3 regions of the Streptomyces sp. NPDC008137 genome follow, and region 3 is predicted to be linked to each of the others. Evidence: riboswitches for the same ligand, from Rfam matches in the RefSeq annotation. Region 3 holds a riboswitch; each other region holds the start of a gene.
The links. Region 3 has a riboswitch for cyclic di-AMP ahead of ACFZBT_RS01865 (hypothetical protein). Riboswitches for the same ligand answer to the same signal wherever they lie in the genome.
Positions count from the first base shown of each region.

Region 1: it holds a riboswitch for cyclic di-AMP, as region 3 does, so the genes downstream of both, ACFZBT_RS16830 (peptidoglycan DD-metalloendopeptidase family protein) here and ACFZBT_RS01865 (hypothetical protein) in region 3, are expected to answer to the same signal.
Region 2: it holds a riboswitch for cyclic di-AMP, as region 3 does, so the genes downstream of both, ACFZBT_RS06310 (NlpC/P60 family protein) here and ACFZBT_RS01865 (hypothetical protein) in region 3, are expected to answer to the same signal.

Region 1 is NZ_JBIBHN010000009.1:18,437-20,694, forward strand. Features, by position in the region: gene ACFZBT_RS16825 (aldo/keto reductase) at 1-118, opposite strand, end outside; gene ACFZBT_RS16830 (peptidoglycan DD-metalloendopeptidase family protein) at 310-1,344, opposite strand; cyclic di-AMP (ydaO/yuaA leader) riboswitch at 1,356-1,512, opposite strand; tRNA gene ACFZBT_RS16835 (tRNA-Met) at 1,808-1,881, opposite strand; gene ACFZBT_RS16840 (dihydrofolate reductase family protein) at 1,936-2,258, opposite strand, start outside.
Region 2 is NZ_JBIBHN010000003.1:68,519-70,776, reverse strand. Features, by position in the region: gene pcrA (DNA helicase PcrA) at 1-841, opposite strand, end outside; cyclic di-AMP (ydaO/yuaA leader) riboswitch at 1,131-1,302, shown strand; gene ACFZBT_RS06310 (NlpC/P60 family protein) at 1,311-2,258, shown strand, end outside.
Region 3 is NZ_JBIBHN010000001.1:432,104-434,361, forward strand. Features, by position in the region: gene ACFZBT_RS01860 (GntR family transcriptional regulator) at 1-83, opposite strand, end outside; gene ACFZBT_RS01865 (hypothetical protein) at 994-1,314, opposite strand; cyclic di-AMP (ydaO/yuaA leader) riboswitch at 1,323-1,531, opposite strand; gene ACFZBT_RS01870 (hypothetical protein) at 2,037-2,258, shown strand, end outside.

The DNA.
Region 1 (2,258 bases), on a different contig from region 3:
AGGCGTCGAGGACGGCGAAGGACTGTGCCTCGTCGGCGGTCCAGCCGAAGACGTTGCCGCCGAGGGCGAGCGGGAAGATCTCGAGGTCGGAGGAGCCGAGCTTGCGAAGAGAAGTCATGCCTCTCGTCAACGGCCCTACCGGAGCGGCTCATTCCAGGTCGGGAGCAAAGGTCCTGTAAACGCGCCCGCGGCGCACAGCGGGACCGCTGCCCGCAGCGCACAGCGGGACCGCAACACGCCGAGAACCGGCAGCCCTGACGTCGGGGGGTCGTCGTCAGGGCTGCCGGTGCTTCGACTGGCTTGTGGCGCTTACGGGTTGAGGCCCTTGCCCCGCAGCCACGCCGTCGGGTCGATCCCGCTGCTGGAGCCACCGGTGTGAACCTCGAGGTGCAGGTGGGCACCGGTGACGTTGCCGGTGGCACCGACTCGGCCGATGACATCACCCGTGCTGACCTTCTGGCCGACGCTGACGCCGATGGAGGACTGGTGCGCGTACCAGATCTCGGTGCCGTCATCGAGCGTGAGGACGGTCTTGTAGCCGTACGAGCCGTTCCAGCCCGCCTCGGTGATGGTGCCGCTGTGCACCGCCTTGATCGGCGTGCCCGTGGGGGCGGCGAAGTCGAGACCCGTGTGGTAGCCGGAGGACCAGTAGGCGCCGGCCTGACCGAAGGTCGAGGTGAGGGTGTAGGAGGAGGTCGGCAGCGTGAACTGCTTGGCGAGGGCGGCGAGCCGCTCGGCCTCGGCCTTCTTCTCGGCCTCCTCCTCCGCCTTCCGCTTGGCCTCGGCGGCCTTGGCCTTGGCCTCTTCCTCGGCCTTGGCCACGGCTTCCGCGGCCGCCTTCTCGGCGGCGTCGGCGGCGTCCTGCGCGGCCTTGGTGTCGATCTGGTCCTGCTGGTGCTCGACCTGGGCCATGATCCGGGCGCGCAGCGCCTCGCCTGCGCCGGAGGAGCCCTCCTCGGCCTTCGCCGTGGCCGTGCTCCCGAGACCGCTGAGCGGAGTCGAGGAACCCGCGGGGGTGTCGTCGTCCGAGATGAGGGAACCCACCGAGGGAAGGTCCGACACGGAGATGGACACCGGCGGCTTGCCGGTCTGGGCGCTGGCCATGCCGCCCGCGCCCACGGCGGCTATGACGCCGACGCCCAGGACGGTGGAGCTGCGGGCGAGACCTCCGCCGCGCTGCTTGGTGACGCGATGCCGGCCACGGACGGGACGGATGGATTCCTCGGTGGGGTTCCACTCCTGGAACGGGCCCTCGTCGGTGCGCTGACCGCCGTAGCCGAAAGTCTCGGTGTCGCGCTGGTTCCGCGCGAACGGGGCCGCGGGGGCAGGCCGGTTGGACGCCACGTGGGCGTACTCCTTTCCTTCCTTCTCGCCTACCGGGTTAGCTGACGGGTTCGGAGCAGGAAGGTCTCCTACGCGCGTATACCGACCGTGCTTCCACGGCGGTTTACGCCCGATTCACCCCAAGTGGTGGTTCCCCGGTTCCCTTTCGGGATTCGGCGCGTGCGCACGGAGCCGCCTTCTGTGACGGCTGGGACGACCGCGCTGCGTTATCGAACGTTAATAGACCCGGGGAGTGGATTCCAGCGATTCCACTTGATCATTAACCTTTTTCGTGCGGACTTACCTGGCATGACCGGCTTAAATCGGGCGAGTTGACCGCTCCGTAAGTGACCGCGGGGTATTGACGGGGTGTCAGTCGTTGCGCGGAGTGGTGTGGTTCACTCACGGAAAGTAACGGGAGTGTGGAGAACCCGAAATACACCTAGGGCCGGAACCCTTTCGGATTCCGGCCCTAGGCCTTCAGTAGCGGGGACAGGATTTGAACCTGCGACCTCTGGGTTATGAGCCCAGCGAGCTACCGAGCTGCTCCACCCCGCGTCGTTGTGATTCCAGTGTACGCCATCCGCGGGACCACTCGTGACCACCCGCCCGCTACAGCAGATGGCGGTTGGGGGCCTTGGCCCGGTGCTCGTGTTCCGGGAGGACGACGACCTCCGCGCCACCGGCCGCCAGGACCCCGCTGCCGTCGGCGTCCCGGACGAAGGTGTCCGGCTCCCGCCAGGCGGTGACCACGCGGCGGACGCCCGCGTCGAGGAGCAGCCGGGCGCAGGGTGCGGGGCGGGAGGCGCGGCGGGCGCAGGGCTCCAGGCTGCTGTAGACCGTGGCGGTGGCGAGGCGCGGGTCGGACGGGTCGAGCTTCGCCAGGGCCGCCTCCTCGGCATGCGCGAGAGGGTCGCCGCCCTCGCGGGAGTGGC
Region 2 (2,258 bases), on a different contig from region 3:
CGTGGCGGAAGCGGCGGCGGTAGTGCTCGGCGACGTCCGGGAAGGCGCGCAGCAGGTTGACCGTCGTCATGATCAGGTCGTCGAAGTCGAGGGCGTTCGCCTCGCGCAGCCGTGACTGGTACATCGCGTAGGCCTGGGCGAGGGTCTTCTCGAAGCCGTCGCCTGCCTGGGCGGCGAAGTCCTCCTCGTCGATCAGCTCGTTCTTCAGATTGCTGATCTTGGCGCTGAAGGACTTCGGCGGGAAGCGCTTGGGGTCGAGGTCCAGGTCGCGGCAGACCAGGGCCATCAGGCGCTTGGAGTCGGCGGCGTCGTAGATCGAGAAGCTGGATGTGAAGCCGAGCTTCTTGCTCTCCCGGCGCAGGATGCGCACGCAGGCGCTGTGGAACGTCATCACCCACATGGCGTTCACGCGCGGGCCGACGAGCTGCTCGACGCGCTCCTTCATCTCGCCGGCGGCCTTGTTGGTGAAGGTGATGGCGAGGATCTGGCCCGGGTGGACGTCCCGCTCGGCGAGCAGGTGGGCGATGCGGTGTGTGAGCACGCGGGTCTTGCCGGAGCCGGCGCCGGCCACGATGAGCAGCGGGGAGCCGGAGTGCGTGACGGCGGCGCGCTGGTTGTCGTTCAGACCCTCCAGGAGCGCGGCGGCGTCCACCGGCGGGCGCGCGGCGCCGTCCCGGTAGTAGGCGTCGCGGTCCGGCGGCGCGTCGAACTTCCCGCCGAACAGATCGTCCGGAACGGACTCCGGCACATGATCGTCCTCGGGCGGCGGCGGGGGCTCGTCCGCGGGGCCCCGCTGGGCCTGGAGGTCCGCCAGGAAGCTGTCGTCAAAGAGGCTGCTCATCGCTCTCCGAGTCTAGGGCGCCCCACTGACAGCCCGCCCCCGCCCTGAGAACATCGCCGAAAGGACCCCCCTGTCACCCTCCAGGAGCACGTGACCACAGGCCGCTACGGCTTCACAATTGCGTATGAACAGTGCCCAACCCCCCTCGAACGATCACTCTCGGCGACGCTCATGAGCAAGGTCACGGAAATGTATCGGGCATATCACCCATCAACCTTCACAAGGGCCACACGAGTTGGCTACCGTGCGAGGAGGTCACACGACCCCCACCGGCGAACGTCGCCGGGCCGCGTGGCCTCCGCCGAGTCAGGCGTGCCGCACGGCAGCCAGAGCCGGGGACCCAACCGAGACCCCGGGGTGAATCGGCCCGACTCCTTTTCCGGAGAAGGCCGTAGGGCAACCCTTCCGAAGCACCCGCCCGAACCCGACAGCTAACCCGGTAGGCGGAGCATGGAAGGAGTCGCCTCCCTTGGCGTCGCACCGCAAGTCGCGTCCTACGGGTTCGCGCGTTGCAGGCATACGGACCCCCGCCCTCGCGACGGCGGCCCTCACCTCCGTGGCCCTGCTGTCCCAGTCGGCCAACGCCGCCCCCGAGGCCGACGACAAGCCCAGCCTGGAGGAAGTCGAGAAGAAGGTCGACGACCTCTACCGTCAGGCCGGGTCCGCGACCGAGAAGTACAACGGGGCCAAGGAGAAGACCGCGAAGCAGCGCAAGCGCGTCGACACCCTCCTCGACGACGTCGCCCAGCGCACCCAGAAGCTCAACGAGGCGCGGGAGGAGCTGGGCACCTTCGCCGCAGCCCAGTACCGCACCGGCGCCTCCACCCCGGACACGGCGACGTTCCTGCTCGCGGACACCCCGCAGGACTACTTCGACCAGACCCAGCTGATGGACCGGATGACCGGCCGTCAGAAGGTGGCCGTCGACGACTACATCACTCAGCAGTCAGAGACGATGGAGAAGCGTCAGGAGGCCGCCCAGAGCCTCGAGACGCTCACCGAGTCGCAGGGCGACCTGAAGACGGCCAAGGCGACCGTCCAGAGGAAGCTCGCTGACGCGCGCGAGCTGCTGTCGAAGCTGACCGCCGAGGAGAAGGCACGGCTCGCGGCGATCGAGAAGGAGAAGCAGCAGGAGGCCGCCCGCAAGGCCGCCGAGCTGGCCCGGCAGCAGGCCGAGCAGCAGAAGGAGCAGGAAGCCGCCCAGCAGGAGGCCGCCCAGCAGCACGACAGCGGCTCCTCCTCGTCCGCGGGTTCGTCGTCCACCGCGCCCGACTCCTCGTACGCCACCAAGGCCGACAAGGCGCTCGCCTTCGCCCGCGCCCAGATCGGCAAGCCGTATGTCTGGGGCGCCACCGGCCCCGGCTCCTACGACTGCTCCGGCATCACCCAGGCCGCCTGGAAGGCCGCCGGGGTGACC
Region 3 (2,258 bases):
GGGAGCTTGGAACCTGGCGAGTACCTGCCCTCAGCGATCCACTCACGAATCGTGCGGTAGACCCGCTCCGACTTCGGTCCCATCCGGTGAGCACGCTCCTGTCGTCGTGTCGGGTAGCCAACACAAGCCTAGCCGTGTGACTACTCACGTGAGTAGTCACCGACTGACACAGTGATCAACAAGAGCGCGGTACAACTTTCCCTACTTCATCAAGGCCCGCGCACGGCGCGGGCGCGCGCCGCCTCTGCGGCGCGGCCTGCCTTCTGTCTGCGCCCCGGCTGGCCGCGCCCGGCGGCGCGCTACGTGCATGCGGGCTGAGGCAGGAAACCCTCTGTGGCTGGGGCGGTCGGCTCCACGGCTTTAGGCAGCCAATTTGGCGCGAGCCTCGAAGATCATGGCCCAAGATCGGGCACTAACGGGCAGGCTCACAAACCTGCCCGATCCGCGGGCTAGCGTAATGGGCCATGATCACTCGCGCCAAATCAGCTCCAGCCCAAAGCCGTTCCGCCAACCTATGGGGCGCCATCATCCCATGCTGGCTCCAGCAACTTACCCTTATAAATCATCGTGACGAGAATTACATAGGCGCTCACTATTTCTGCCCGCCTGACGCGTGAGACATGTCTTGATCGTGTGACTGTCAAGAACGCTCCGCAACGCCAGTTGCGGCATCCGAGTGAACATACAGGAGCACCTTCCGGGGCCGTCCTCGGGCCGTGGAAGGGCGCTCAACGATGATCATCATCGACAGCTACCGACGACTCAGCGGCAGGTCATGACGTTGATCGATAAGGCGGTCGCAGGTCACGGCCGCCGGCCCAACTGATCACCGCAGGGAATTTCGAGGGCACGGAAAAGAGGTCCCGGCTTGGGTGCCGAGACCTCTTCTACCCTGGTCCGCGCCTCCTACGGGGTCGCCGTGGAGATCATGCGGCTCTTGCCCTAGCTGCCCCGGGGTGCCGGAGAGCCGGGTGAGATGCGCGTACTACCGGATCAATGCTGGTTCCGGATGTACTTGATGATCATGATGATGAAGCCGGGAACGAAGAACCCGGCACTGACCCCCGCGATGACTGCCCCGAAGTACGGGAAGTGCCCCCACGTACGCGCGGCGATTCCGGAGACGAGTCCGGCGACCAGCCCGATGAGAAGGATGATCACGGCCTCGAACTTCCGGATCTTGGACCCGTCGTCCCCGCTCCCGCTGCCCGAGCCGGAACTGGAACCTGCCCCGGAACCCGAACCGGGACCCGACCCCGAGACCTGCGGGCCGTTCGACCCCGACACCTGGGGGTCGCTCTGCGTCGCACTCATGTGCAACCTTCACCTTCGTCAGCCGCCTGTGAAGGATGACCTGTCGGATTCGGGCTGGCGAAGTTGCCCGGCCGCTGACGCGGCTTCACCCCAAGGGCTGCTCGGGTCCGTTCATGGCGTGACCGTCCCGGCGACCCGTCGTGCTTGGGTCCTCCACTCCTGCCAATCTCCCGTTAAGGCACGCCCGGATGGTGGCAGGACTCGGCGTCCATCCGGGCCGCCTCGCCTACACGGCGAGGACTTGAGGAGACCCTAGACGCACGCCTGCCTGAAAATCACAACCCAACCCCACTTTTGTGATGTTACTCACCACTAACCCGTTCGGGTGGACAGGCCAACTTCCCAGGTCAAGCAAGGTACTTGGGTCCGAAACCACTTTGATCGGGACACGTCACCCCTCGATGTCGGCTACTGGGTGTGACGTACGTCATTGACGCAAGATACAAGATCGTTCTTTGCAGAGAAACGCCAGGTCACAGCCTTCTTGACGAGCCGTCAAACACGATCTGCCGAGGCCAGAGGGCCGCGTTCGTCTCAAAACCCGGATTCGCCTGCTGAAGCCCGATCTGGTAGAGCCCGGCTCCCGTGTGGTCGGAGGCCGGCCAGGAGCCTGTGAGGGGCGTCTGGAGGGGCACTGTCGGATGCCGGAGAGACGAACGCCCGCGTCAACCGGTTGGGCGGGTGTGCCTTGCTGTCTCTGGGCGCAGCGTCATACTCGCGTTATGGACAAGACGCTGCCGGTTGTCGCCATCATCATTTCATCGGTAAGCGCTCTGTTCACCGGTATCAACGTGGTGGTCGGGTATCGCACCTATAGGCGCGTACATCCAAAGGTGAAGGTACGCATCTTCCGGCGCTCGGTGGTAACCAACCGAGACGGGGTGAAGGAGTATCAGTATGTGTTGAGGTTCCGGAACATGGGGGCTAACCCGGTATCGATTGAG